2 regions of the Lysinibacillus sp. FSL W8-0992 genome follow, and region 2 is predicted to be linked to the other one. Evidence: predicted binding sites of a transcription regulator. Region 2 holds the regulator's gene; the other holds the start of a gene.

Region 1 (15,248 bases), 670 kb from region 2:
AGTCGAGCAGGGTCGAAAGACGGGCTTAGTGATCCGGTGGTTCCGCATGGAAGGGCCATCGCTCAACGGATAAAAGCTACCCCGGGGATAACAGGCTTATCTCCCCCAAGAGTCCACATCGACGGGGAGGTTTGGCACCTCGATGTCGGCTCATCGCATCCTGGGGCTGTAGTCGGTCCCAAGGGTTGGGCTGTTCGCCCATTAAAGCGGTACGCGAGCTGGGTTCAGAACGTCGTGAGACAGTTCGGTCCCTATCCGTCGTGGGCGTAGGAAATTTGAGAGGAGCTGTCCTTAGTACGAGAGGACCGGGATGGACACACCGCTGGTGTACCAGTTGTCTTGCCAAAGGCATCGCTGGGTAGCTATGTGTGGACGGGATAAGTGCTGAAAGCATCTAAGCATGAAGCCCCCCTCAAGATGAGATTTCCCATTACGCAAGTAAGTAAGATCCCTCAAAGACGATGAGGTAGATAGGTTCGAGGTGGAAGTGTGGTGACACATGGAGCTGACGAATACTAATCGATCGAGGACTTAACCAAAAAAGTTTGAAACATTCAATGAACCGTTTATCCAGTTTTGAAAGAACAAAATCTTTCAACAAAATATAAGGTCTAGTGATGATGGCAAAGAGGTCACACCCGTTCCCATACCGAACACGGAAGTTAAGCTCTTTAGCGCCGATGGTAGTTGGGGGCTTCCCCCTGTGAGAGTAGGACGTCGCTAGGCACTAATAGTAAGCCGAGGATTTAATCCTCGGCTTTTTTTAATTTCTTAAACAGCAGGATTGCTAGTATTCCATGTTATTAATAGCGTAAGGGTTCCTAATGAGGATAATTTTGAATGGATTAGGTAATCGTTTTGAACCTCCGTGAGATAGATTGATAAAAGTTATAGAATTCATCAAGAGTATTAAAAATCTGTAGCACCAATATTTATCCTGTTTAACTGTCACGTAATTCTCTTTAATCTTGACATGGATGGGGACATGCTGATTTTTGCTTCGGGGTCTGGAACATAATTAATCTTTAGAGTTTATCATTGGAAAATGTTCATTAATAGAAACAACTAAATTATTTTCCTTATTCTTTCGTAATATCCTTGTCTTACGCATAAAAGGGAGAAAATGGTCGCAAAATGAACTTATTTTGCGATGTTTCGTTCCTTACTATAGGACACTGTTTGCATGAAACTGTTACACAATGGTAAAATGGAATTTGAGACTCGTATAGGAAGTGAAAAATATTCATGGCAAACCTATTAAATAAATTATTTGATTTCAATAAACGTGAGTTAAAAAAATTAGAAAAAATCGCTGACCAAGTTGAGGGATTAGCTTCTCAAATGGAACAGCTTTCAGATGAGCAACTACAAGCGAAGACAGAGGAATTTAAAAAACGTTATGCAGATGGCGAAAAATTAGATTCTATTCGTGCTGAAGCTTTTGCAGTTAGTCGTGAGGCATCGAAACGTGTATTAGGAATGTATCCTTTCCGCGTGCAAATTATGGGTGCGGCTTCACTTGATGAAGGTAATATTTCAGAGATGAAAACCGGTGAAGGTAAAACGTTAACAGCTACGATGGCAGTTTATTTAAATGCTATTACTGGTAAAGGCGTACACGTTGTAACGGTCAATGAATATTTGGCAAGTCGTGACGCTGCTGAGATGGGAGAGCTGTATAATTTCTTAGGCCTTTCAGTTGGTTTAAACTTAAACAGCTTATCAAAAGAAGAAAAGCGCGCGGCATATGATGCGGATATTACGTATAGTACAAACAATGAATTAGGGTTTGACTATTTACGTGACAATATGGTGCTTTATAAAGAAGAGCGTGTTCAACGTCCGCTTCACTACGCTGTAATCGATGAGGTTGACTCGATTTTAATTGATGAGGCACGTACACCATTAATTATTTCGGGTCAAGCTGGGAAATCTGCGCAGTTGTACAAGCAGTCTAATGCTTTTGTACGCATGTTAAGTGCTGATACAGATTACACATATGAAGAATCAACAAAAGGCGTTACATTAACGGATGCAGGTGTAGAAAAGGCCGAAAAAGCTTTCGGTATCGACAATTTGTTTGATTTAACACATGTACGTTTAAATCATGCCATTAACCAGTCGTTAAAGGCACATGTGAGTATGCATAATGATGTTGATTATGTTGTCCAAGAAGGCGAAATTGTTATCGTTGACGGCTTTACTGGTCGTTTAATGAAGGGACGCCGTTATTCTGATGGTCTCCATCAAGCAATTGAAGCTAAAGAGGGCGTTGAGATTCAAAACGAATCAATGACGATGGCAACAATTACGTTCCAAAACTATTTCCGTATGTACCAAAAGCTTGCGGGTATGACAGGTACAGCGAAAACAGAAGAAGAAGAGTTCCGTAATATTTACAACATGAGTGTTATTGCGATTCCAACGAATAAGCCAATTGCACGTGATGACCGCCCAGATTTAATTTTTGCTTCTATGGAAGGAAAATATAAAGCAGTAGCGGCTGATATTGCTGAGCGTCATAAGGCTGGTCAACCAGTACTTGTTGGTACAGTTGCAATTGAAACATCTGAAATTATTTCACAATTACTTGATAAACATAAAATTCCTCATAATGTACTGAATGCGAAAAACCATGAGCGTGAAGCAGAAATTATCGCGAATGCAGGTTCAAAAGGTGCCGTTACGATTGCAACAAATATGGCTGGTCGTGGTACCGATATTAAACCTGGTGAAGGTGTATTAGAAATTGGTGGTTTAGCGGTAATTGGTACGGAGCGTCATGAATCACGTCGTATCGATAATCAGCTACGTGGTCGTTCAGGACGTCAAGGGAATCCAGGGGTTACGCAATTCTACCTGTCACTTGAAGATGAATTAATGCGTCGATTTGGCTCTGACAATATGAAGTCTATGATGATGCGTCTTGGAATGGATGACTCTCAACCATTACAATCGAAAGTTGTATCAAGAGCGGTAGAATCAGCGCAAAAACGTGTTGAAGGGAATAACTTCGATGCACGTAAACGTTTATTACAATATGATGATGTTTTACGTCAGCAACGTGAGATTATTTACAAAGAGCGTTATGACGTTTTAGAAACGGAAAATATGCGTGAGCTTGTAGAGTCGATGATTCAGGAAACAATCGATAATATTGTCGGACTATACACACAAGATGACCAGCCGAAAGATTGGAACTTAAAAGCGATTGAGGACTTTGTCGCAGCTAACCTATTAGAAGAGGGCACATTAAAAGTGGCGGACTTCCAAGGTAAATCTGCCGAAGAAATTAATGCGACTATTTCCGACGCTGTACACCAACGCTATGATGAAAAAGAAGAAGAGCTTACACCAGAGCGTATGCGTGAGTTTGAGAAGGTTATTTTATTACGTTCAATTGATACGAAGTGGATTGATCATATTGACGCAATGGATCAATTACGACAAGGGATCCATTTACGTGCGTATGGTCAAAATGATCCTCTACGTGAATATCAACAAGAAGGTTTTGCGATGTTTGAGGATATGGTCGCTTCAATTCGTGAGGATGTAGCGAAATATGCGATGAAAGCAGAAATTCGCAGTAACTTAGAACGTGAAGAGGTTGCAAAAGGTCAGGCTGTGAATCCGAAAGAAGATGGTTCTCCTGCACCGAAAAAACAACCTGTTCGTAAAGCTGAAAATATTGGACGTAATGATTTATGTCCATGCGGTAGTGGAAAGAAATTTAAAAACTGTCACGGTGCAGGTCAATAAAATAGGGAAAAGATCAATTCAACGAGAAGTTGAGTTGGTCTTTTTTTGCTTAGAAAGAAACGGGCTCTAAAATCTGAATTAATAGACAATAGATAATTGAAAGTATACAATAATTGTAACAATAGGTATTTAGTTCAATGAAAGTAATGAGTATAGCAGATTATTTAAATAAATAGTAAGACACTTTCATATGAATTTACTTTCTTTGACAAAAGGGGAGGTGAATTTATGCGTTAGTCGGACTAAATTCTCGAGTAATGTAGTTTTAGCAGACGTGCTCGAGGAAGTACATAAGTATACCCATAAACATGTACATTCCTTTTTAATTCACATGATAAATATGATTTAAAGGAGGAGTAATCATTGCATTATAATTGTGAAGACATTATGAGTAGTGAAACAATGTTGTATATGCCTGAGTATGATGCCTTTGGAAATTTATGTACAAGAGTAATTGAAAGGGACTATCAATATATTTCAAAATTATCTCCTACGAGACTAATGGATTTTAATCTCCGCTATTTTGGTTCGAGCTTACGAGGAGCCTTTGATGGATCAAAGATGATTTTAGGTAAGCTCAATAAAAATCCCATAGTTGTCCATGAACGGTTTAATATTTTGTGGTTTCCAAGTAAGTCACCGTTACATCCAGAATGTATTTGGTTTGCTGTCCATCATATAGACGACTATATTGCTGTTAGTAAAAAGCAAACGAAGGTTGTGTTTATGAACGGTCAAGAAATTATTGTGGATGTTAGTCCGAAAGCTTTTGAATATCGTATTCAGAGGGCTTTTTTATTAAAATACAAGCTTGAAAAACGTACAAAACATTTACTAGTGCAGTTTGATCGAGTCAAAGTATTTCAACGAATGGCGATTCGTTCTAAGGTAGAGGATGAAACGAAAAAGGATGAATGCTAGTGAAAGTTATTTCTGTACAGATGTAACGGAATATCCATTGAGTGCTTTTAAGAATTTTATTTTCTTTAAAATACAATTAATAAATACAGAGGGGTGTAGTCTTTGATGATTTATTATGAAACGATTTGTATTTGCTGTAAAAGACAATTTAAGCTTTTAGAAGGAACTAGGAAATATCAGCTTTATAAAGTGAATCGGAATAGACGATTGACATGCGAGCATTGTGATCAAAAAATTCACGCCGAAGCTCGTAAAAGTTTACTCGGAAAGCTTAATTAGTGAATAATATATTTTTGATCATAAAAGATAGTAGTATAAGCTAAGCGCTTGGGACTACTATTTTTTATGTCTCATGGACAGGGCATATTGAAAAAAGTATGTTTTCCGCTTTAAAAACGCTATAATAGAATAATACGGATTTTACATGTAATATCCATTAAATATGTTCGGAGGATTTAGCAATGATTGAATTAGCAGATGTGCGTAACGCGTTAGATACTACAGCCAAAAAATTGGCGGACTTCAGGAGGTCTCTTTGACTTAGAAAACAAAGAGGCACGTATTCAAGAATTAGATGAAATGATGCTAGAACCAGGCTTCTGGGACGATCAGCAAGGAGCACAGGTAGTCATTAATGAAGGTAATGGCTTGAAGGCAATTGTTAATGAATATAAAGAGCTAGTAGATACACATGAAAACTTAGATATGACATTAGAGTTATTACGTGAAGAGCCTGATGAAGAATTACAGGAGGAGCTAGGCAACGAGCTAGCAGAGTTCCAACAAAAAATGGGCGATTTTGAATTGCAATTACTATTAAGTGGTCCATATGATCAGAACAATGCCATTTTAGAGCTTCATCCTGGTGCTGGTGGTACAGAGTCTCAAGACTGGGGTTCTATGTTACTTCGTATGTATACACGTTGGGCTGAAAAACGTGGATTTAAAGTAGAAACAGTCGATTATCTTCCAGGTGATGAAGCGGGTATTAAATCCGTAACTTTATCTATTAAAGGACATAATGCTTACGGTTATTTACAGGCTGAAAAGGGTGTACACCGTTTAGTACGTATTTCACCGTTCGACTCTTCTGGTCGTCGTCATACATCATTCGTTTCATGTGATGTCATGCCTGAATTTGATGACAATATTGAAGTAGACATTCGCACAGAGGATTTAAAAATTGATACGTACCGTGCAACAGGCGCTGGTGGTCAGCATATTAATACAACGGATTCAGCTGTTCGTATTACGCATATTCCAACTGGTACTGTCGTTCAATGTCAGGCAGAGCGTTCACAAATTAAAAACCGTGAAAAAGCAATGACGATGTTAAAAGGGAAATTATATCAATTAGAAATTGATAAGCAGCAAGCACAACTTGATGAAATTCGCGGTGAGCAAAAGGAAATTGGCTGGGGCTCTCAAATACGCTCATACGTATTCCATCCATACTCTATGGTTAAGGATCACCGTACAAGTGAAGAAACAGGGAATGTAGGCGCAGTAATGGACGGAGATTTAGATCCATTTATCAATGCATATTTACGTTCTAAAATTGGATAATCAATGAAGACCTCAGAGGCGTTACGCTTCTGAGGTTTTCTCATTTTAAGTGCCAGTCACTCAAACAATTCTGAATTTTCATAACACTGCTAGTAGGTTAACCAAGTAAAAACCTACGTAGACTTCTGCGGGAATGCACAGAACGTAAGACGCAACAAACCGCGCGTTAGCGAGGGTTACGGCTTACGTGTGTGCCCGCGAAAAGCGAAGTGGGTTTTTACACTTTAGAATTACAATGCATAGAAAGGCACAGGAACTCCAGCTATGCAATATCCTCCTAGGCACTGCTAGTAGAACATTTATATATGAATTTCCAAGTAAAACCCACGTAGACTCCTGCGGGAACGCACAGAGCGTAAGACGTAACAAACGGCGCGACAGCGACGGTTACGGCTTACGTGTATGCCCGCGGAAAGCGAAGGGGAATTTACGCTTTAGAATTACAATGCATAGAATGGCACAGGAACTCCAGCTATGCAATATCCTACTAGGCACTGCTAGTAGAACATTAATATATATTTCCTAAGTAAAAACCCACGTAGACTCCTGCGGGAACGCACAGAGCGTAAGACGTAACAAACGGCGCGACAGCGACGGTTACGGCTTACGTGTATGCCCGCGGAAAGCGAAGTGGGTTTTTACGCTTTAGAAGTACAATGCATAGAAAGGCACAGGAACTCCAGCTATGCAATATCCTACTAGGCACTGCTAGTAGAACATTTATATATGAATTTCCAAGTAAAAACCCACGTAGACTCCTGCGGGAACGCACAGAGCGTAAGACGTAACAAACGGCGCGACAGCGACGGTTGCGGCTTACGTGTGTGCCCGCGGAAAGCGAAGTGGGTTTTTACGCTTTAGAATATCCAATGCAATAACGATGTAAGGACTCACCCTACTCACCTTAATAGTAATAGTAATAGTAATAGTAAACCTTCTCATTAAAATGGTGGATGGTACGGAGCATCGTGGCTAAGTTGTTTACGCTCACCCATATAATGTTTATAAAGCATAGAAGCATTAACAAATTGTTTACTAATCGAAGCATATTTAATCGGCAGCTCAATTTCCATATCATTTTTCAATGTGATAATACATCCTTCACTACTCGGCGAAATATTGGAAATTGCATGGAGCCCAATCCAAATATTGTGTATAGAGTTTGGCGAATAGGTCGGTAAAAAAATGCAAGGAAAGCCATAATCATATGCGACGACTATAGGGAGCTTATGTTGATTACCAAAAAAACGTTTTGCAGAATGTTTTGCAGCTTCATAAGTCGTGCCTAATGAGATGCAAGATTTGCGTAAAACATGCAAAGGTTTGCGTGTCACAATAAGCTCATTATGCTTGTCAATAACTCGAGTAAAAATTTTAGATTCATGCTGAATCGGTTCCAATAAATAAGTATTAAAAGACATTAAATAACCATTCACATAATTTGATGACATATGTAAAAGCCTCCTTTTAATAGTGATTATTTGTAGTGTAAATGACAAAAATGCATTCTGAAAATATAGATATAAACCGAAATTATATAGATAATTGATGCTTTTCCCTAAGGAATTTGCTCGAAATTCCGCTATAATTCTAATAAATAATAGATGATTTTTATTTGTTTAGCGTTGCATTTTAATCTAAATTTTCTTATAATTTAGAAAAGGATCGAGGTGAGATCGTTGGATAAATATTATTCGTACACAGATTTTCTAAAAGCCGTAGGTCAGTCAAAAAAAGTTGATGAGGCAGAGAAATTATTGAACGAGATTTATTTAGATTTATTTTTAAATCATATCCAGCGTATGCATCGTGAAGAAAAGCTAATGGTTCTGATAGATAGAACACTCGATGAACGAGATAAAAAAGCTTTTCACTTATACGCAACTGAACTAGAGGCTTTACACAAAGTAGCAAGTGAATAATATGATAAGACCGCTCTCCAATTACAGGAGAGCGGATTTTTTTGTTTATCTACAAATAGATGTTATCAGCACTATTATGTTTAATGAAAAATTGTAAAATCTTTTATTTTTCTAGAATTCTATGATTAAAGAAAGGGTATATATCTAATCATAGGTATAAAGGATAGAAGTTTGTTGTTTCTGAAAGAGTGTTACATCTAAGAGAAACTTCAAATGCTACATCAACATACACGTACCGAAATTGAAAATGAAGAAAAATAACAAACATTCGTTCGTTAAATGTTCGATATTTTAATACTGCTATGCTAAAATAAATGTACAAATTGGAAGGAAAGGACGGGGACATGCGTGCAAACATTTGATTTACAGGCGCCTTATCAGCCTAATGGTGATCAGCCACAGGCGATTGCAGAATTAGTGGAGGGTGTACGTGAAGGGAAACGACATCAAACATTACTTGGTGCAACAGGGACGGGCAAAACTTTTACGATTTCCAATGTCATTCAGCAAGTAAAAAAACCAACACTGATTATGGCCCACAATAAAACACTTGCGGGTCAATTATATAGTGAGTTCAAAGAGTTCTTCCCAAATAATGCGGTTGAATACTTTGTAAGTTATTATGACTACTTTCAACCGGAAGCGTATGTTCCGCAAACAGATACGTATATCGAAAAAGATTCAAGCATTAATGATGAGATTGATAAACTCCGTCACTCAGCCACTTCTTCACTTTTCGAACGTGATGATGTCATTATTATTGCGTCCGTATCCTGTATATACGGTTTAGGTTCTCCGGAAGAATATCGAGAATTAGTTGTATCAATTCGCACAGGGATGGAAATTGAGCGCAATCAATTACTTCGAAAATTAGTCGACGTGCAATATGAACGCAATGATATTAGTTTTACACGTGGGACGTTCCGTGTGCGAGGAGACGTTGTGGAAATTTTCCCAGCATCTCGTGATGAACATTGCGTCCGTATTGAATTTTTCGGAGATGAGATTGACCGAATTCGAGAGGTAGATGCTTTAACTGGAGAAATATTGGCAGATCGAGACCATGTAGCAATTTTCCCAGCATCCCACTTCGTTACACGTGAAGAAAAAATGCTTAAAGCAATTGACAATATTGAACAAGAATTAGAACAACGCCTTGAGCTATTGAGAGCAGAAGATAAGCTATTGGAGGCACAGCGCTTAGAGCAGCGTACACGCTATGATTTGGAAATGATGCGTGAAATGGGCTTTTGCTCAGGTATTGAAAACTATTCACGCCATTTAACATTACGTGAAGCTGGGGCAACACCATATACGTTACTTGATTACTTCCCAGAGGACTTTCTACTCGTCGTCGACGAAAGCCATGTGACATTACCACAAGTAAGAGGTATGTATAATGGGGACCAAGCGCGCAAAGGGGTACTAGTAGAGCATGGTTTCCGTTTACCTTCTGCACTAGACAATCGTCCATTGCGTTTTGAGGAATTTGAACGACATATTCATCAAGCAATTTATGTATCAGCAACGCCTGGTCCATATGAAATTGAACATACTCCAGAAATGGTAGAACAAATTATACGTCCAACAGGATTACTAGATCCGTTAATTGAAGTTCGTCCAATTGAAGGGCAAATTGATAATTTAATTGATGAAATTCATGATCGTATTGCGCGAAATGAGCGTGTACTCGTAACAACATTGACGAAAAAAATGTCAGAAGATTTATCTGCATATTTGAAGGAAATGGGCTTAAAAGTGGAATACTTACATTCAGAGATTAAGACATTAGAACGTATTGAGATTATTCGCGAACTTCGTAAAGGTACATATGATGTACTTATCGGCATTAACTTATTGCGTGAAGGCTTGGATATTCCTGAAGTATCACTAGTAGCGATTTTAGATGCAGATAAGGAAGGCTTTTTACGTTCGGAGCGTTCTCTTATTCAAACAATTGGCCGTGCGGCACGTAATGCAAATGGGCATGTCATTATGTACGCGGATAATATGACAGATTCTATGAAAAAGGCAATTGAGGAAACAAAACGCCGCCGTACAATTCAAATGGCTTACAACGAGGAACATGGTATTACACCGAAAACGATTGTCAAAAAGATTCCGGATGTTATTCGTGCGACACAGGTGGCAGAGGAAGAGGAGTCTTATGTAACAAAGGCAACGAAAGGCAAAAAATTGACGAAAGCAGAAAGAGAGAAATTACTTGCTACTCTTGAAGTTGAGATGAAGGAAGCGGCAAAAGCACTTGACTTCGAACGTGCAGCTGAGCTTCGCGATACAATATTTGAATTGAAAGCAGAAGGGTGATTGGCTTGTGAAAAATACAGAAATTGTCGTGCAAGGCGCACGAGCACATAATTTAAAAAATATAAATGTCACAATTCCACGTGATCAATTAGTCGTGTTAACAGGTTTATCTGGATCTGGGAAATCGTCATTAGCGTTTGATACGATTTACGCTGAAGGACAACGTCGCTATGTCGAATCATTATCGGCATATGCGCGCCAATTTCTTGGCCAAATGGATAAACCGGATGTAGATGCAATAGAGGGGCTATCGCCTGCTATTTCAATCGACCAAAAAACGACGAGCCGAAATCCACGCTCAACAGTCGGAACAGTTACGGAAATCTATGATTATTTGCGTTTACTATTTGCCCGTATCGGCAAGCCCATTTGTCCAAATCACGGTATTGAGATTACGTCTCAAACGATTGAGCAAATGGTCGATCGTCTGCTCGTCTATCCAGAGCGTACGAAAATGCAATTACTTGCACCAATGATTTCAGGGCGTAAAGGGACACATGTAAAATTACTTGAGGATTTGAAAAAGCAAGGCTTTGTCCGTGTACGAATTGATGGAGAATTACGCGATTTAGACGATGCTATTGATCTAGATAAAAATAAAAAACATTCGATAGAAGTTGTTGTCGATCGTGTAGTTGTAAAAGAAGGAATTGCAGCTCGTCTTAGTGATTCGTTAGAAACAGCCCTTCGATTAGCAGAGGGACGTGTGCTTGTCGATGTAATGGAACATGAAGAATTATTATTTAGCGAACATCATGCCTGCCCATTATGTGGATTTTCAATTGGAGAGTTAGAGCCTAGGATGTTTTCTTTTAACAGTCCATTTGGGGCGTGCACAAGCTGTGACGGTTTAGGAACGACACAAGAGGTTGATCTTGAGCTTATCGTGCCAGATTGGGATCGTTCATTATTAGAGCACGCTATTGCACCATGGGAGCCTACTAGCTCTCAATATTATCCACAGCTATTAAAGGCTGTATGCGACCATTACGATATTCCAATGGATTTACCTGTCAAAGATTTACCTAAAGAAAAGATGGATAAGGTTTTATTTGGCTCAGGTAAAGATAAAATTCACTTCCATTATGAAAATGAATTTGGCAATGTGCGAGATCAGATGATTGAATTCGAAGGTGTCGTTCGTAATGTAGAGCGTCGTTTTAAGGAAACAACTTCCGATTATGTACGAGAACAAATGGAGAAATATATGGCTCAGCAAGCTTGCCCATCTTGTAAAGGCTACCGACTAAAGCCCGAAACATTAGCTGTGAAAGTTGCAGATCAGCATATTGGACAAGTAACAGAGTATTCGATTCAGGATGCAGATACGTTTTTCAAAGAGCTCGATTTATCTGAAAAGGATATGCAAATCGCAAAACTCGTATTGCGTGAAATAGAAGAACGTCTCGGCTTCTTAGTCAATGTAGGATTAGATTATTTAACATTAAATCGTGCTGCGGGAACACTTTCAGGCGGGGAGGCTCAGCGTATCCGTCTGGCAACACAAATTGGCTCTCGTTTAACAGGAGTGCTCTATATTTTGGATGAGCCATCTATCGGCCTACATCAGCGAGATAATGACCGTCTCATTAGTACGCTACAAAATATGCGTGATATCGGAAATACGTTAATTGTAGTAGAGCATGATGAAGATACAATGCTAGCAGCGGATTATCTTATTGATGTTGGACCAGGTGCTGGAGTACATGGTGGACAAATTGTTGCAGCAGGTACACCACAGGAAGTAATGGATAATCCTAAGTCATTAACAGGACAATATTTAAGCGGCAAGAAATTCATACCGCTACCAATTGAGCGTCGTAAACCAGATGGTCGTAAACTATCTATTTTAGGTGCAAAAGAAAATAACCTACAAAACGTCAAAGTAGACGTACCATTAGGTCTATTTGTAGCGGTGACAGGTGTTTCTGGCTCTGGTAAATCAACTCTCATCAATGAGATTTTATATAAATCTTTAGCGCAAAAGCTCAACCGTTCAAAGGTGAAGCCAGGTGCACATAAAGAAGTAACAGGATTGGATGAGTTAGAAAAAGTTATTGATATTGATCAATCACCAATCGGCAGAACGCCACGCTCAAATCCGGCAACATATACAGGAGTATTTGATGATATTCGCGATGTTTTTGCAACAACAAATGAGGCAAAAGTACGCGGCTATAAAAAAGGGCGGTTTAGCTTTAATGTTAAAGGTGGTCGTTGTGAAGCTTGTCGTGGCGACGGTATTATTAAAATTGAAATGCATTTCCTGCCAGATGTTTATGTGCCGTGTGAAGTTTGTCATGGTAAACGTTATAATCGCGAAACACTTGAAGTGAAATATAAAGATAAAAGTATTGCGGATATTTTAGATATGACAATTGAAAATGCTGTGGTGTTCTTTGAAAACATTCCTAAAATTCAACGTAAATTACAAACGATTGTTGATGTAGGGTTAGGTTATATGAAATTAGGACAACCTGCGACTACCCTATCAGGTGGTGAGGCACAGCGTGTTAAATTGGCTTCTGAATTACATCGCCGCTCAACAGGTAAGTCATTTTACATTTTAGATGAGCCGACAACTGGCTTACATGCAGATGATATTGCACGCTTACTCATTGTGTTGCAACGCCTTGTTGAAAATGGTGACTCAGTACTTGTCATTGAGCATAATTTGGATGTTATTAAAACAGCGGATTACATTATTGACTTGGGGCCAGAGGGTGGCGACAAAGGTGGTACAATTGTTGCTACAGGTACGCCAGAAGAAGTAGTGGAAGTAACGGGCTCTTATACAGGTAAATATTTAAAACCGATATTAACACGTGATAGAATGCGTATGGAAGCTGCTTTGGTAGAAGCATCTAAATAATTTATTACAAAGTATTTTATTGTAAAAATCTGCTTTTTTCCGAGGGTAAGACTTAAGACCCCGCATGCTCGTTAGCTTTTGTGGCATCATGCATAAGGCTTTTTCTCCCTCAGGAAATCTTGCAGATTTTTTATTTTCTCATATCAAAAATGCACCTAATAGCGACAATGCAGTAATTCATCATCTGTGATAGTAAATACTTTTTCATTTTTTCAGTGAAACTTTTCACATAGGGATACGTATAAATAGATATAACAATCTGTGGGAGGCTATATGATTATGCAAAATGAACGTCAACGAATTTTAGAACTTGTGGAAAAAGGTACAATTTCAGCGCAAGAGGCGATTACATTATTAGAAGCATTAGAGCAACCTAGCAAGTCCACTCAAAGTAGTAACGATGTGTCGAATATGGGTCAGCAATCCTCAACAGAGAAGGAATCTATCTTTAAAGATCCAGAGTTTAAAGAAGAACAAAAGAAAAAAGATGCAGACTTCACTAAAAATTTCCAAGAGGAAATGCATGATTTTCGTAAAGATTTATCGCAAATCGGTTCAATCTTTATGGATATGATGAATACGGCAGTTAAAAAAGTAAAAGAATTCGATGTTTCTTCGCCATTTGGAGATAAATTTGAGTTTACACATACAGAAGAACTAGCGGCAGAGAATGTAGAAAATGTCATTGTTGAATTACCGAACGGCAATTTTTCATTAGAAACGTGTGAAGGTGATAACTTCCAAGTCATTTGTAAAGTAAAGGCACCGCTACTTAATGATAACGAGGAAGAAACACGTAATCATTTCTTGGAACAATTTGTTGTGAAGAACGAGGAAGGCTCACTTAGAATTTTAAGTCAGCTTAAGCTTGTGCAGGTGAATGTACAATTACTTGTGCCAAAGGAAAAGTTAGATAAATTGTCAGTCCGTTTAATGAACGGTAGTGTTGCCTTGCAAGATATCGAGCTAGATCAATTAAAACTTAAAACACTTAATGGTGCGATTAAGGGCTCTAAGCTAGTATTTACGAAGGCAGAAGTGGATTCATCGAATGGCTCGATCGAACTAACTGATGTACGTGGTAAAGATCTAGAAGCAGAAACATTGAATGGTCGTGTTTATTTAGATGGGGCTTTAGATGAAGTAGAAGCAAAATCTATAAATGGACATGTTGTTGTGACAACATGCTCTAGTAATTCATCAAAAATTAAAGCACATACAGTTGCTGGAGCTGTAGAAATATATGTACCTCGAACAATGTCTTTAAGCGGAAAAATTGTCACAAACTTCGGCAAAGTGGATGTAGGTATTCAAGATACGTCGAAAATTGAAACACAGGATCAATTCTTAACTAAAGTAGTTCGTTTTGATAAAGAAGTGGAAAATGCGAATCGCTTATTTATCGAAGGCGAGTCGAAAACAGGAGCAGTTTTAATTCGTTATACAACTACTGACGAGCAACAAATGTAAAATTATAGAGCATTCGGCTAGGCTATATAGCTTGAATGCTTTTTTATATTCAATATTTACTAATAAGAAACAGGAATCACTATAACCTTCCATCGATTCCTGTTTTTATTTGTTGTCATTTGGTGGTTTTTAAAAAAATATTCCAAAAAACATTAAATAAATAGAATTTAATGCCAACGAATGAAATAAAACTGTAATAAAAAAACATAGATTGAGTGATATAATAGAAAAAGAATACATCTTACATATAAGAGGTTTAGGTGGTTTAAAAAACATGATAGAAATGAAAAATGTGACAAAGAAGTATCCGAATGGTGTAGTTGCGACAAATGGCATTTCGGTTAATATAAAACAAGGTGAATTTGTCTATGTTGTTGGTCCAAGTGGTGCAGGTAAATCGACATTTATCA
Region 2 (15,248 bases):
GGTGGGATAGTATCGTAGGTGCCGTCGTTGGCTTTGGCATATTATATTGTATCGCTGTTGTATCACGTGGTGGTATGGGCGGTGGCGATATTAAATTATTCTTTTTACTTGGACTTGTACTTGGTACAATAAATACATTATTGACATTATTTGTAGCGGCGGTAATTGGTATGATTGTCGGGATAATCGTGCTCAAAGTACGGCAACAAGGTCGAAAAACGCCGATTCCTTTTGGACCATCCATTGCTTTAGCTGCAATTATCGTGTATTTCTATGGGGATGTCATCATTGATTGGTATGTAGGATTATGGTAAGGGGGTATATGGATGAAACCGATTATTGGTATTACAGCATTTGCGGAAGACGATTTATCGTCAAGATTGAATGTAGCCTATAGTAAAAGTGTCATTGAGGCTGGTGGCATTCCACTTATTATTCCACTAGGGGTAGAGGAAGATGTAGCACAAATTTTATCGTTGACGGACGGTTTATTATTATCTGGTGGTCATGATGTGCATCCATTTGAATTTGGAGCGGAGCCTCTACCGAAGCTAGGACAAATACATCCAGAACGAGATAAGGTGGAACTTGCCTTAATTCATGCGGCTTTTACAAGGAAAATGCCAATTTTGGGGATTTGCCGTGGCATGCAAATACTTAATGTTGCGTTAGGTGGAACTTTATACCAAGATATTGATAGCGAATATCATAGTAGTAAGCTGTTAAAGCATACTCAACAAGCAGCTCGGGGTGTTGCTACACATTATGTACAAATTACGCCAGATACGTTGTTAAAATCAATTATCGAGGAAGAAAAAATTGCTGTGAATTCATTTCACCATCAAGCTGTAAATGTATTAGCAGAGAAGCTAATCGTTGCAGCGAAATCGAGTGATGGTCTAGTTGAAGCGTTCGTGCACGAAGACTATCCGTTTTGTTTAGCAGTGCAGTGGCACCCAGAAGAACAAGCAGTTGTAGGGGATTTAGCTGCACAGAAGCTTTTTACAGCCTTTACTGAGGAGAGCTTAAAATATAAAAGAGAAGCATGAGTGCTTCTCTTTTTTGTTTGCTAAGTATGAGAATGCATTAGTGTACACGGCGATATAAGCCGACTACTTGTCCTAAAATTGAAACTTGGTCTACAATAATCGGTTCCATTGTAGCGTTTTCTGGCTGTAAGCGGAAATGATTTTTTTCTTTGAAGAAGCGTTTAACTGTTGCTTCATCTTCTTCTGTCATTGCAACGACAATATCACCGTTATCTGCTGTTGCTTTTTGCTTCACGATGACTAAATCGCCATCAAAAATACCCGCCTCAATCATCGATTCACCCATGATTTCTAACATAAATAGTTGATCTTCACTTGTACCGTAAATATCAGGTAATGGGAAATATTCGTCGATATTTTCGATGGCAGTAATCGGTGATCCAGCTGTTACCTTACCAACAAGCGGTACATGGATGACGCTTTGCTTTTGAATTGAATCTTCTGGCTCTAAAATTTCAATGGCACGTGGCTTAGTAGGGTCTCGTCGAATAAAGCCTTTTTGCTCTAAACGAGCTAAATGTCCATGAACCGTTGAGCTTGATGCAAGTCCAACTGCTTCCCCAATCTCACGTACAGATGGCGGATACCCTTTTGCACGTACTTCTTCTTTGATAAACGCTAGTATATCCTCTTGTCTTTTCGAAACTTTTTTCATGATTGCTCACCTCTTTTTTTATATCATTCTTCTTACTATCTTCTTACTAGATAGTATAGCAGAATGCGAACACTTATGCAAACATAGGTTCGAAAAGTGTTTGACAAAAACGTCTGTTCGCTTTATCATAAGAACATACATTCCGAACAAACATTCTTAAAAGGGGATATGATGAATGAATTGGTTTAAAAAAAATACACATATTTCAATTTTATTAGGCGCATTTTTACTATTTGCAGGTTATCTTGTTATAACTGATCCTGGAGACATTACTTACACTGAAATTTATATCGAACATGGCGATAGCTTATGGTCGTTAGCTGAGCAATACCGTGGTAAAATGGGTATGGACGACTGGATAAAACTTGTGAAAGCCGAGAACGAATTACATAGCGTAAAAATAGTTGCTGGAAAATCACTCGTTATACCAGTAGTGGGTGACAATCAGACACCCACCAATTCAATTGAAATTGCGAGAAGTGAAAGATGATGAATAAACAAAGAACGGCTGTAATTTACTGCCGTGTGAGCACCGAAAAAGAGACACAAAGTTCTTCATTGGAGCGTCAACAAGAAGAATTACTTCGTTATGCTAAGGAACAAAACTACGATGTGAAAAATGTTTTTTTGGATAAGCATAGTGGTTATGATGTTGAGCGCGAAGGATTACTTGAAATGCTCGATTATATTAAAGAAAAAGAGATACACGCATTATTTGTGCAAGATGAAACGCGTTTAGGGCGTGGTAATGCACGAATGGCTGTACTTCATTTATTGCAAAAAACGGAAACAGATGTTTTTTCCATGCGTGATGCAGGGCCTGTACAATTGAATGAGATGGATACGATGTTGCTCGAAATTTTAGCTATTGTTGAGGAATATCAACGTAAAATCCATAATGCGAAAATTCGTCGTGGTATGCGCCGTGCAGTAGAAAATGGCTATCGTCCTGAACATAACCTTTCCAATCGTGGTAATCCAAATGGTCAGGAGCGTAAGGAAGTGCCTATAGAAGAAATTGTGAAGCTACGAAATCGGGGCTTTACCTATGAGGAAATTGCTACGACACTAAGAGGTCTTGGCTTCGATGTAAGTAAGGCAACCGTACATAGGCGTTATCAAGAACATCAAGAAAGGTTAGCGGGCAATTAATTTGCCCTGCTAATCTTTTTTCATGTTTAAAAACACTCCTGATTGGAAAATAAACTGTCCAAGTAGGTAGGAGGGCAAGATTAATTTCATATTATAGCTACCCATTCTTCCTGCAAAATAGCGTAATAGTATTCATCCCACCAACCGTCACCATACGGAATGCATTTTTTAAAAAATCCTTCACGTTGCATACCGATTTTTTCCATCACTCGGTAGGAGGCAATATTTTCAGGCTGGCATGTAGCGATAATTCTATGAAGCTTCATTTTCGTAAACCCGTAATCCAATAGGGCGTGCGCTGCTTCTGAAGCATAACCTTGACGATAATATGCAGGATTCAACACCCATCCAATTTCATATGTATGTTCGCCAAAGTAGGGATGGAAAACTAGATGACCAATGACTTGTTGCTGATCATGTAAAACAATAGCAAAATGTTGTGCTTGCTCACCGCTATTATCTGTTATAAATTTTTGTACCTGTTCTACAGTTAAAACACCTTCTGGCATATAGTGCATCACCGATTTATCAGACATATAACTATAAACAGCTTGCAAATCTTGTGCTTCAAATTTTCGGATATGTAATCGTTGTGTTGTGATGTTCACCTTATTTCCTCCAATAAAGTATAAATTTTTTCCTTGTATAATTAGTTATACACGACTAACATCTGGAAGTCATGTAAATTATGGCTAAGAAGTGTTTTTAAGGGTTGGTATAACTGCATTTTAAGGGAAACCATGCTATACTTTGCATACTGAAGTGATAAAGGTATTGAAAGGTGTGTAACAATGTTATCAAAAGAAAAAATTAATCGAATTAATGAATTAGCAGCAAAAGCAAAAGCGGGCAACTTAACAGAGGAAGAAGCGAAAGAGCGTACTTCTCTTCGCAAAGAATATTTAGATACATTTAGAGCGTCAATGCGCGATACGATTGAAAATGTTAAAGTTGTCGATGAAGAAGGTAATGACGTTACACCTGAGAAGGTAAAACAAGCGAAAAAAAATAAATTTTTAAATTAATATGTCACATTTAATCCACTACTAGAACATTTGGATTTTCTATTGTTATAGCTGGATAATATTCATCATTCAATTCTTACATTTTAAATGGCAAGTTACAAAATGATGATAAAGTATGACATAAATCTCAAATAGTATAACAAAAGCATTGTTTTCTAGGACAATGTTGACTAAACTGTAGTAGAACAATATATAGGACGAGAAAGGATGTCACAACATAATGACTCAACATGCGGATCAACTAGCGATTAATGCTATCCGAACATTGTCAATTGATGCAATTGAAAAAGCAAATTCAGGTCACCCAGGCTTACCGATGGGGGCAGCGCCAATGGCTTATACGCTTTGGACAAAACAACTTCGCCACAATCCGGCTAATCCAAAGTGGTATAACCGCGATCGTTTCGTACTTTCAGCAGGTCACGGCTCTATGCTTTTATATAGCCTACTTCACCTTGGAGGTTACGGCCTTCCAATGGAAGAAATTCAAAACTTCCGTCAATGGGATTCATTAACTCCAGGACATCCAGAATACGGTCATACTGTTGGAGTAGAGGCAACTACAGGTCCTCTTGGACAAGGTATTGCCATGTCAGTTGGTATGGCAATGGCAGAGAGTCATTTAGCTGCTACTTATAATAAACCAGGACATGATATTGTCGATCACTATACATTTGCGCTTTGCGGCGATGGCGATTTAATGGAAGGTGTTGCAGCTGAAGCGATTTCATTAGCTGGTCACTTAAAACTTGAAAAATTAATCGTATTATACGATTCAAACGATATTTCATTAGATGGTGATTTAGAAAAATCATTCTCTGAAAACGTACAAAAACGCTTTGAGTCATATGGCTGGAACTATTTAAAAGTTGCTGATGGCACAGAAGTAGAAGCTGTTAACAAAGCAATCGAGGAAGCTAAAAAATCTACTGGCAAGCCAACACTTATTGAAGTGAAAACAGTAATTGGTTTCGGTTCTCCAAACAAGTCAGGTAAATCTGATTCTCACGGTGCTCCACTAGGTACTGATGAGGTTGTATTAACAAAAGCAGCATACGAATGGGCGCACGAACCATTCCAAATTCCTGCTGAAGTATATGATACGTTCAATGCAGCTGCTGAAGTGCAAGGTGCACAATCAGAAGCGGCTTGGAATACGAAATTTGAAGCATACAAAGCGGAGTTTCCTGAATTAGCAACTCAATTCGAAAATGCTATGAATGGTAAGTTACCAGAAGATTTTGCAGCAGAATTGCCAGTATATGAAGCAGGTAAATCTGTAGCAACACGTTCTTCTTCAGGTGATGCAATCAATGCGATTGCGAAGAAAACTCCATCATTCTTCGGTGGTTCAGCTGACCTTGCAGGCTCAAACAAAACGACGATGAAAGGCGCAGGCGATTTCTCAGCAGACGATTATGCTGGTCGCAATATTTGGTTCGGTGTGCGTGAATTTGCAATGGGCGCAGCAATGAACGGTATGGCTCTTCACGGTGGTCTAAACGTCTTTGGTGGTACATTCTTCGTATTCTCAGATTACGTACGTCCAGCTGTTCGTCTTTCTGCATTAATGGGTCTTCCTGTAACATATGTATTCACACATGACTCAATCGCTGTAGGGGAAGATGGCCCAACACATGAACCTATCGAACATTTAGCTTCATTACGTGCAATGCCAAATCTTTCTGTTGTACGTCCAGCAGATGCAAATGAATCTGCAGTTGCATGGGAGCTTGCTGTATCTTCTGAAAACACACCAACTGTATTAGTATTATCTCGTCAAAACTTACCAGTGCTTGACGCGTCAATTGAAACAGTTCGCGAAGGTGTTACAAAAGGTGCTTACACTGTATCACCTGCTTCTAAAGAAGTAGCAGATGCAATTATAATTGCAACAGGTTCTGAAGTTTCACTTGCTATCGAAGCACAAAAAGCTTTAAAAGCTGATGGTATGGATGTAGCAGTTGTGTCAATGCCGTCAATGGATCGCTTCGAAAAACAAGATGCAGCATATAAAGAATCAGTTCTTCCAAAAGCTGTGACTAAACGTCTTGCAATCGAAATGGGTGCATCATTCGGTTGGCATAAATACACTGGCTTTGAAGGAGACGTTCTTGCTATCGACAAGTTCGGCGCTTCTGCACCAGGTGAATTAGTAATGGAAAAATACGGTTTCACAGTAGAAAATGTTGTAGCGAAAGTAAAAGCGCTATAAGATTTGGCTATAATACAAAATACCGCAACGCTCTAATTGAGCGCTGCGGTATTTTTTTGAGTAATTTATGAGGAATCGCCGATATAAGGGCATGAATCGCCGATAGCACGAGGGAAATCGCCGATAGAACGTGGCGAATCGCCGATAGCACGAGAGGAATCGCCGATAAAACATGGCGAATCGCCGATAAAACTCAGAGAATCGCCGATAAAACTCAGAGAATCGCCACTAAAACAGCACAAATCGCCGGTAATCTCGTGACACTCATAATATTATTTGGCCAAACCATTTTGAAAGGCGTAGACGACGGCTTGTGTACGATCTTGGACGTCTAATTTGGCTAAAATATTGCTGACATGGGTTTTCACAGTTTTTAATGCGATGTATAAGTCGTCGGCAATTTCTTGATTTGCTTTGCCCTTTGCCATTAATAGAAGCACTTCCATTTCCCGGTCAGTTAATTGTTCATACAGTGGTGTGTTCGAACCGTAGCGCATACGGTGCATCATTTTAGTTGTGACTTCTGGCTCCAAAACGGTTTCTCCACCGATTGTTTTACGGATGGCGTCAGCAATTTGCTTAGCGTTGGATGTTTTTAAAATATAGCTGACCGCGCCAGCCTCCAAAGCCGGATATACTTTGTCATCATCTAAAAAGCTTGTGACCATCATGATTTTCGCTTCTGGCCAGGCTTCTAATATTTTGGCAGTCGCTTCCGCTCCTGTCATTACAGGCATGACATTGTCCATTAAAATAATATGGGGGCGAAGGGCGAGGGCACGTTCCACAGCCTCTGCACCATTTTCCGCTTCACCAACAACGGTAATATCAGGCTGTGCTGACAAGTAGGCAGATACGCCAATTCTGACCATCTCGTGGTCATCCACTATTAATACTTGTATCAACTTCAACAACCTCCTTCTGTAGGGGAACTTTTACCTCTACAATTGTACCTTCTCCAGGAACAGAAACAATTTTATACGTACAGCCAATTTCAACCGCTCGCTCGGCTATATTTTGTAGTCCATAGGAAGTTGATTTATCAGCTTCCACATCAAAGCCGAGGCCATTATCCTGAATACGTAATATCGCTAAACCATCTCGAGCAACAAGAAGTAGTTCAACCTCAGTTGCTTTAGAATGACGCAACGTATTTGATAAAGCTTCTTGCGCAATGCGGAACAAATGATCTTCCTCTGCCTTCGATAAAGACATTTCCTCTAGCTCATATTCAATATGAAAATATACTTTTTGTTGAAGCTCGATAATTAATTCCTCTAAGCCTTGGGCGAGTGTTTTATTGTGCAGAGCAACAGGACGTAAATGTAATAATAATGCCCGCATTTCAAGCTGTGCCTGCTGTACAATTTTTTCTACTTGCTTTAAGCTTTTAGCATTTTCATCGCTTTCTGTTAGAGCAGAAAGTAACATGGAAGCGGCAAATAATTGCTGTGAAACGGAGTCATGCAGTTCACGTGCAAGACGTTGACGTTCGGCAATAATGCGCTCTTGGATGACTTTATCATTCGCTTCCGCGCGTTCATTGGAAAGTCGCTGTAAACTTTTTCGCTGTGTATCGATTAGCTCGCTCGTTTGAACAAGCGCTTTTTTCAACGGTTTCGGTAATGCCTGTTTTTTAGGAAGGACGAAATCTGGCTCGATTAATTCCTTCACAAAGCGAGTAGCTTGTGCCTCTCGCGCTCGAGCTGTCATACTAATCCAGCATGAAATGATGAAACTAAGAGCAAACAGACTTATTAAAATTACGCCACCTAGCGGCATATTATCATAATTTTGTTGCCATAAAGGTTGCCAAACTTTTTCATTTGGTTCGCCCCAGACAGCAAAGAGAAGGCCGAATGCTGCACCAATTAATATGAAAAATAAAGTAAATACTCTTGAAAGAAATGCAATCATTTACGTAGCACCTCCAAATCTCCTAGCCATGTAGCAACGTGTATAACGAGGGTACGCTTTGCATCTTCATGGTTGCCATCTGAGAACACAATGCTTTCATTCAGGAGTCGCTGTGGACCGCCTTGTAGACACGTAAATTCACCAAATAACGTCGTGTAGTGTAATCGAAATGGAATTTCATAAGGAACATATATTTGCACTTTGCCAATTCCTTGTCGTATTGTAACTAGACTTGGGCCAGCAGGTAAAATCGTTTGGGTTGTATCGATTGTAATGTCACCAGCAAGACGTTGGATTTGTACATCTTGCCATTTATAGGCATCGACAGGTGCAGGTATTGTACCAAATAGTTCATTTTTATTTGCTGGAAGCTTTTCGAACTCTAATGTAACGATTTTCGGTTCATTTTCTCGTTGTAAGTATTGATAGAGCATGTATAAGAGCAAAATAACGATAAATAGGCGCAAACTCCACATCGTAAAGAGGGAGATGGCGATAAAGAAAATTCCAGTCCATTTTAAAAATCGTATGTTTTTCGAAAAGCTTAAATAGAGCAATACAGCTCCAATTATTAAACAAAAAGCGCCACCATTATTGAAAATTGTGAGCTCTACAAAAACGAGTAAAAAGAAGCATAGTACCCAAAATGTAAGTTTATTTGTTGTAAAGTTTTGCAAGAGGGTCACCCTTCTTTCTACTAAATTTATTTCTGAGGAATGTCAGATTCCTAGTAATGAGCTTCTACCATCGTTTTGATGGCGTTTGGTATTATAGCAGCATCAAGTGCATTCGGATAATGGGCAGAGTGCTCTAATGTGATAAATTGTTTACCGTTTGGTGCATCTATAAATTCATAGTATTGTTGTGCTAATTCATAATTAGTCTGTTTATCGTATTTACCTTGAATAAAATATACAGGGACATCGATACGCTTTACAGACTCAAAAAAATCTGTCTTAATGATTTCTTTTTTTAGTTCGGTGCTTTTGATAAGGCTAAATTGTGGACCTGAAATAAATGATTTATATAAATCCTGTAGTGAATAATCAGGGGAAGTAAACGCCCCTTTTATTAAATCAATGACATTCACTTTTTTTATTGTATTATCATAATAATTCATGCCTTTATATTGATTGATAAGATCGCTAAATCGATCTTCATCTTCTGCAAAATACGGTCCTTCTCCTAAAGTCTCTAATACTTGGAGTGTCTTCTTATCATCATTAGCAATAGCTTCACCCTTTAACCAATTATAACCAAGTTCTTGCCCTTTACTACTGCTCGTTAATTGAGCTATGCCCATATAGGCATGAATTTTCTCTGGATAGTTGGCTACTAATTGAGTTCCAATCACTGTACCAAAAGATTGACCAATGACAAATATTTTTTCTTGATGATAAGTTTCTCTAATATAATCAACGATAACATTCGTATCATCTGTGAATTGACTAAGGTTCATTGTAGAAATAGATAAATCTTTAGTATAACTTTTACCTGAACCCCTTTGATCATAATACACAGCAACACAATGATCGGTTATTTCCGGAAACAATGTTCGAGCGCTTACGCCATATGGGAACGGCGAGCCTGGTCCACCATGTAAAAATAAACAAAATGGTTTGTTCTTATCTTTACCTTCAATTAATAGAAACTGTTTGTCTCCATTTACATTTACTTCTTTAAGCTCACTAATGCCACCATTGGCGATTAGATCACTACTTTTTTGTTGAATGTGTTGTTGTGCGATAAAACGATAACTAAATAATAGGATTGTTAGAAACATAAGTATAAGAAAAGCAAAAATACATATAGTAATCAATAGATTAAACCGTTTCCTTCTTTTATTATTTTTCATTGATCATTATCCTTTATCTCTTTTTATTCCCCCTATACTCAAAGAAATGGGATGCTTCAATAATTGAGGCATCCCTTATTTCTTTCCATTATAACATGTTATTTCTTTTCAATGAGTAGAGGTGAAGTAGCTTCGGCTGTATTTTTTTCAAGCGCTGCAAGGCGTGCCTCAAAAGTTGTTACTTCGTGATCTTTGTCGATACGGTAAGCAAGCTTATCGATATAAGATTCTAAATCCTCGAAATTCGCCTTGTTGTTGTTGGCAAGCATGCCGTCCATTTGATGGTGTGCACGTGTGACATTTTCTTTCCCCATTAACTGTAATTGACGAACTTTCATATCTTTAATTTTGTGCTTCATTGTTTCAAATTTACGCTCTAGCTCAAAGTATTCTTGCGTGCTCGCTTCAATACTTGATTGCAACGTATGATTGCGAGTTGTATAAGCTGCTACTTCGTCAGAAGCGAAATCGATTAAGTCTTGTTCGCCACTACCTAATGCTAATTGAAGTTGCGCTTCACGTTTAGCTAGTAATTCGGCATTTTGTTTTAGCTCAAGTTCCATTTTTTCTTTTAGCTTGCCTTGACGTTCTAATAATTTGCCTGTTTGTTCTGTTTGCTTCTCTGCTTCGCGAATATATTGATTTAACATGGCGATAGGATTTTTTTGTTCCTTTTTATCAAATACTTGATGTAAATCAGCCTCAATTGTGTATCTAAAACGTTGGAATAAGTTCATTTTTAATTCGCTCCTTTTATTTTGTTAAATTTGACCATTCTTTTTCAAAGTTTGTAAACGGATCTTCTTCTTTCGCTTCCACTGTTGGGATTTTAACGTCTTCGCCATTCCATTTTTTGTAGATAACATAAATAATGGCGATTGCTGCAAGACCAATCATTGCTGGAATATTAGAAACAGCTGAAAGCACACCAATTAGACCAACTGTAAACCAAATGATTTTTGCAAATGTCGATTTACTGCCAATGTAGAAGTGCATGCCTAGTGCAACGAGTACACCTGAAAATAATAAACCTGTAATTGGGCCAATTAATGCAAGTGCGACACAAGCTGCAATAATACCTCCAATTAATAAAAGAAATTTTTTCATATGTTTTAGCTCCTTTCGTTTGTATCTTTATGTTACCTGTTTGAAAGATCATCTAAAACGGACTGGAAATGGATTTTCATCTAGGTCTTGAGGCTGAGCATTATTTTATAAGCTGAAACTAGAAGCTTTTCGACAAAAATAGAAGATGGTTCCCTCCTTCGTTTGACAAATTAACATGTTCCAATCAGCTATACTTACGTTAAAGAAACTGAGCGAAGGGGGATTTCTGGTGAGAACCTATTCCATATATAAAATAAAAGAAGAGCATTTAACGTTTATTTTCGGTAGAGAGCGTAAGTTATTAGAAATGATGCAGGGCTGTGAAGATGCCAATGAGAAATCCTTAAAAGAACTCGCGTATATATGTGAAACTGTCCGCTTCGATGAAATTGCTGCAATGCTAGAAGCACAGCTAGATTCCAAATATGCTCATTTAGAAAGAGCGCGGAATGCTTTATTTTTAGAACATCCGATAAAAGGAAAGATGGCGATTTATTTAGTAGATCGTAAAATCTGTGTCTATTGTGAAGGGTCGCGAATGCTTGATTTGGATTTATTTCAAATGCTAGCAAAAATGAGTGAGCGTTTTATTGCCTTTAATAAACAAGATAATGAGTGTGGTTGGTTAAAGCCGATGAAGTATACAATGCACTAGGAATTTTCACTATAATATATAGTAACACGCTAGTATTTGGTGTATAATGGAGCGTGGAGAGTTTTTTTCTCGGTATATTGTAGTGGAGGAGGTTGGTTGTATGCCTACATGGGGCTGGATTATTATTGTAATTATCGCATTAGCAGCTGGCGCAGCACTTGGTTTCTATTTTGCACGTCAAGCTATGATGAAATATTTAAAAGAAAACCCACCAATTAACGAACAAATGATTCGAATGATGATGGCACAAATGGGTCGTACGCCGTCTGAAAAGCAAGTACGCCAAATGATGACTCAAATGAATAAATTCCAGAAATAATTGGAGTTTTTAAGGAGCAGCTGGTTTTGTAAACCGGTTGCTTTTTTCGTTGTTAAAATTACTCTGCACATGTGCATTCATAAGCAGTAGCGGTTTACCGAAGTTTGATAAATATTGAAAAACAAAACAATCGAGTAATCGAAATTTTAGAAGAAATTAGAGATAGGAAATAGAGGGCAAATATGGATGTTAAATGATAGTTTATGGATGAAACAATTGAATATAGAGGGAAGGTCTTTTAAAGTAATGCATAAAAAAACGTGCTTAGATGCGAGGAAAGAATGGATTCATCTAAGCACGTATTCATATTAAGCTTTCGACAATGTTTCCTAAATGCAATGAACATGCAGTAAATTGATTTCCGTACCAAGAAATGTTTGAAAGGAGAATAATGATTGGTGTAATAACGTAGGTGGGATATCTTTCATAATAAAGACAATATGTGAAACCTTTGTATTTTCTGGCCATTCACTTAAATGGATAGGAGGGTGAATAATATGCTGTACACCATTTAAGATGATCGGCCCTGCTTCACCGACATTGAGCATTCCTTTGACGCGCAGGATGTTTTCTCCTTTTGCATATAGTAATAAGCTAAGCCATACACCGAAACTATTCCAATTTAACGGTTGCAAAAATGCAAAAGAAATTGAATGAATATGCGATGTATTATTGTAAGGAGGTAGCTGATAGTTGCTAGGTAGACGATTGTTATAAAGTTTCCTTTCAACATTTAAAATAGATGGGTTCACATTGCCATTTTCAACATGAAAAATTTTACATGTTGGGTTAATTCTTATTATTTCTGCACAAATCAAATCAAGTTCTTCTGTCGTTACTATATCTACTTTCGTTAGCGCAACGATATCAGCTGCCGAGATTTGCTTGACTGTTTCTTCATGATTTTTTATTTGCATAGCGCCATTTTTAGCATCGACGGTTGTTATTATCCCATCAACAACAAAACGATGTTGTAAAAGGGGATTTGTCATGATGGTAAATAAAATCGGAGCGGGGTCAGCTAAGCCAGTTGTTTCGATAATAATACGATCAAAATCAATTTCACCCTGTTCAGAACTAAATAACAAGTTTTTTAGTTCTTCCTCTAAATCTTCACGCGCATGACAACAAATACAACCGCCTTGTAGTAAGGTCGTTTTTTCTTCTGCTTGTCTTAGTAAATGATGATCTAAGCCGATTTTGCCAAACTCATTGACTATAATCGCAATGTTTTCAGTTAGTTGATGATGCGTTAATAAGCTTTGAAGCAGTGTTGTTTTACCGCTACCTAAGCTACCAGTTAAAATCGTAATCGCTTTTTTTCTAGATGGCATATACTTTCACTCAATTCGCTATCGTTATTTTTTCCATTACGTCCGCGCTCAGTGGATCAATAGCGTAGCCGTTAAGCTTTTCTACTTCAGCCCATAAAGTCCCTAAATCATGGATGATTGATGTATTCCCTTTTAAATCGCTAAGAATAAATTTACTGCCATTCCATTCAGTAAGTTTTAATTGATATAAAACTAAAATTTTGTTGATGAATTGAACGCGCTCAATTCTCGATTGCTGTCTAGAACGTTGTAAGTCACCAACAATAATTTCAGATGTAGCATCTTCTTTAAACTCTGTCCAATGTACGTTCGCAATGAAATCACCACAAAAAATACACATAGGATGCCCCCTTATGTGCGTGGATAACGTTTTGCGAAATCGTTGGCAATTTCATTAAATGTTACCCACCGAATATGTTCATGGGAGTTAATATACTTTATAAGGCGATGATGCATTTGTAATACTTGAGGACGACCACTGACATCTGGATGGATTGTCATCGTAAATACAGCATAATCCATATTTTCGTAAACCCAATCGAATTGATCTTTCCACATTTGTTCGATATCGCGAGGATTAACAAAACCATGACTATTTGGAGATTTTTTAATAAACATCATTGGAGGTAAATCATCTAAATACCAGTTTGCTGGAATTTCAATTAAATCGGTTTCTTCGCCCCTTTCTAAAGGCTTCATCCATTCTTCAGCTTGCTTGCTATAATCAATTTTTGTCCATTTATCCCCGACACGTACATAGTAAGGTGTAAAATCATTATGCATTAAACTGTGATCGTATTTAATGCCATGTTTAATTAATAATTCATTCGTTACATTGGAAAACTCCCACCAAGGTGCAACATAGCCAGTCGGTTTTTTGCCCGTTAAATCTTCAATAAGTTGAATCGATTTGAGCAAAACCTGTTCTTCTTGTTTCGGTGTCATCGCAATAGGATTTTCATGAGAATATCCGTGTGCGCCAATTTCATGACCTCGTTTAAAAACATCTTTCATTTCAATTGGGAACGTTTCAATCGAATGACCAGGAATAAACCAAGTTGTTTTAATATTATGTTTGTCGAATAAATCTAAAAGTCTAGGAGTTCCAACTTCACCTGCAAATAAACCACGTGAAATATCATCAGGTGAATCTTCGCCTCCGTAAGACCCAAGCCAACCTGCTACTGCATCAACGTCAATACCATATGCTACTAAAATCTCTCGTTGCATCTATCATCCATCCCTTTAATGATTTTTTATCATTAGTCTAGCGAAAAAAATGATTCTTGTAATAAATTTTTTAAATAATTTAGAAAATATGCACAATTGCATAAAGCTTATGTTATAATGCTGAAAAAATTAAAGAATGGAGAGGTACTATGCTTGGAAATACTAAAATTTCTTCTGAAACAATCGAAAAGCTACCATTAGCATCAATTATTTACAATGAAAATTTTTCTATTAAAATGCTAAATACCAAAGCACAAAAAGCCATTCAACTTAACCGTGAAATTATTAATCATCGAAAATTAGCACCGCTATTGAAAAAAGCTTTTGCCACTGACATTCCATTAATGAAAAGTTTTTGTTGCGGTGACAAAGCATATCAATTTTTCTTCTCTAGAATAAGTGAGAAAGACAAAAACTACATATTAGTTTCTATTAATTCGTCATGGCCATTGCAACAAGATTATGAACGGTATAAGGAAGAAAGTGAAGATTTAAAAGCGATATTTGAATCTATTTACGACGTTCTGTATGTATCCGATCACAAAGGAAATACATTAAGAGTTAGTGCAGCATGCAAGCATATATGGGGTGTAAGTGAAGAACAGCTTGTTGGGAAAAATGTTTTAGATTTGGAAAAGGAAGGGGTATACCAACCTTCAATAACAAGACTAGTTTTAGAAAATAAAAAGAAAATATCAACGGTCCAATCAACTAAAAACAACAAAAGGTTATTAG

Evidence for each region. Region 2 encodes LexA, which represses DNA repair genes until DNA is damaged. Its sites were predicted from a motif close to CGAACATATGTTCG; they were not measured.
Region 1: a site for LexA is predicted at 8,430-8,443, ahead of uvrB (excinuclease ABC subunit UvrB). Genes of this name have one in related genera too.

The regions. Positions count from the first base shown of each region.
Region 1 covers NZ_JBBOZQ010000001.1:4,579,887-4,595,134, reverse strand. Annotated here, with positions in the region: rRNA gene NSQ74_RS22815 (23S ribosomal RNA) at 1-539, shown strand, start outside; rRNA gene rrf (5S ribosomal RNA) at 611-726, shown strand; gene secA (preprotein translocase subunit SecA) at 1,246-3,759, shown strand; gene NSQ74_RS22800 (competence protein ComK) at 4,123-4,680, shown strand; one part of gene prfB (peptide chain release factor 2) at 5,142-5,216, shown strand; one part of gene prfB (peptide chain release factor 2) at 5,218-6,246, shown strand; gene NSQ74_RS22790 (competence protein ComK) at 7,188-7,697, opposite strand; gene NSQ74_RS22785 (IDEAL domain-containing protein) at 7,926-8,168, shown strand; gene uvrB (excinuclease ABC subunit UvrB) at 8,517-10,496, shown strand; gene uvrA (excinuclease ABC subunit UvrA) at 10,504-13,368, shown strand; gene NSQ74_RS22770 (DUF4097 family beta strand repeat-containing protein) at 13,648-14,838, shown strand; gene ftsE (cell division ATP-binding protein FtsE) at 15,113-15,248, shown strand, end outside.
Region 2 covers NZ_JBBOZQ010000001.1:3,908,126-3,923,373, reverse strand. Annotated here, with positions in the region: gene NSQ74_RS19725 (prepilin peptidase) at 1-314, shown strand, start outside; gene NSQ74_RS19720 (gamma-glutamyl-gamma-aminobutyrate hydrolase family protein) at 327-1,049, shown strand; gene lexA (transcriptional repressor LexA) at 1,087-1,704, opposite strand; gene yneA (cell division suppressor protein YneA) at 1,880-2,194, shown strand; gene NSQ74_RS19705 (YneB family resolvase-like protein) at 2,191-2,856, shown strand; gene NSQ74_RS19700 (GNAT family N-acetyltransferase) at 2,943-3,464, opposite strand; gene NSQ74_RS19695 (DUF896 domain-containing protein) at 3,648-3,881, shown strand; gene tkt (transketolase) at 4,102-6,096, shown strand; gene NSQ74_RS19685 (response regulator transcription factor) at 6,369-7,001, opposite strand; gene NSQ74_RS19680 (sensor histidine kinase) at 6,976-8,013, opposite strand; gene liaF (cell wall-active antibiotics response protein LiaF) at 8,010-8,699, opposite strand; gene NSQ74_RS19670 (alpha/beta hydrolase) at 8,741-9,832, opposite strand; gene NSQ74_RS19665 (PspA/IM30 family protein) at 9,967-10,605, opposite strand; gene NSQ74_RS19660 (lmo0954 family membrane protein) at 10,622-10,975, opposite strand; gene sirA (sporulation inhibitor of replication protein SirA) at 11,205-11,630, shown strand; gene NSQ74_RS19650 (YneF family protein) at 11,731-11,949, shown strand; gene NSQ74_RS19645 (CobW family GTP-binding protein) at 12,279-13,283, opposite strand; gene NSQ74_RS19640 (hypothetical protein) at 13,294-13,623, opposite strand; gene NSQ74_RS19635 (polysaccharide deacetylase family protein) at 13,635-14,513, opposite strand; gene NSQ74_RS19630 (sigma-54 interaction domain-containing protein) at 14,663-15,248, shown strand, end outside.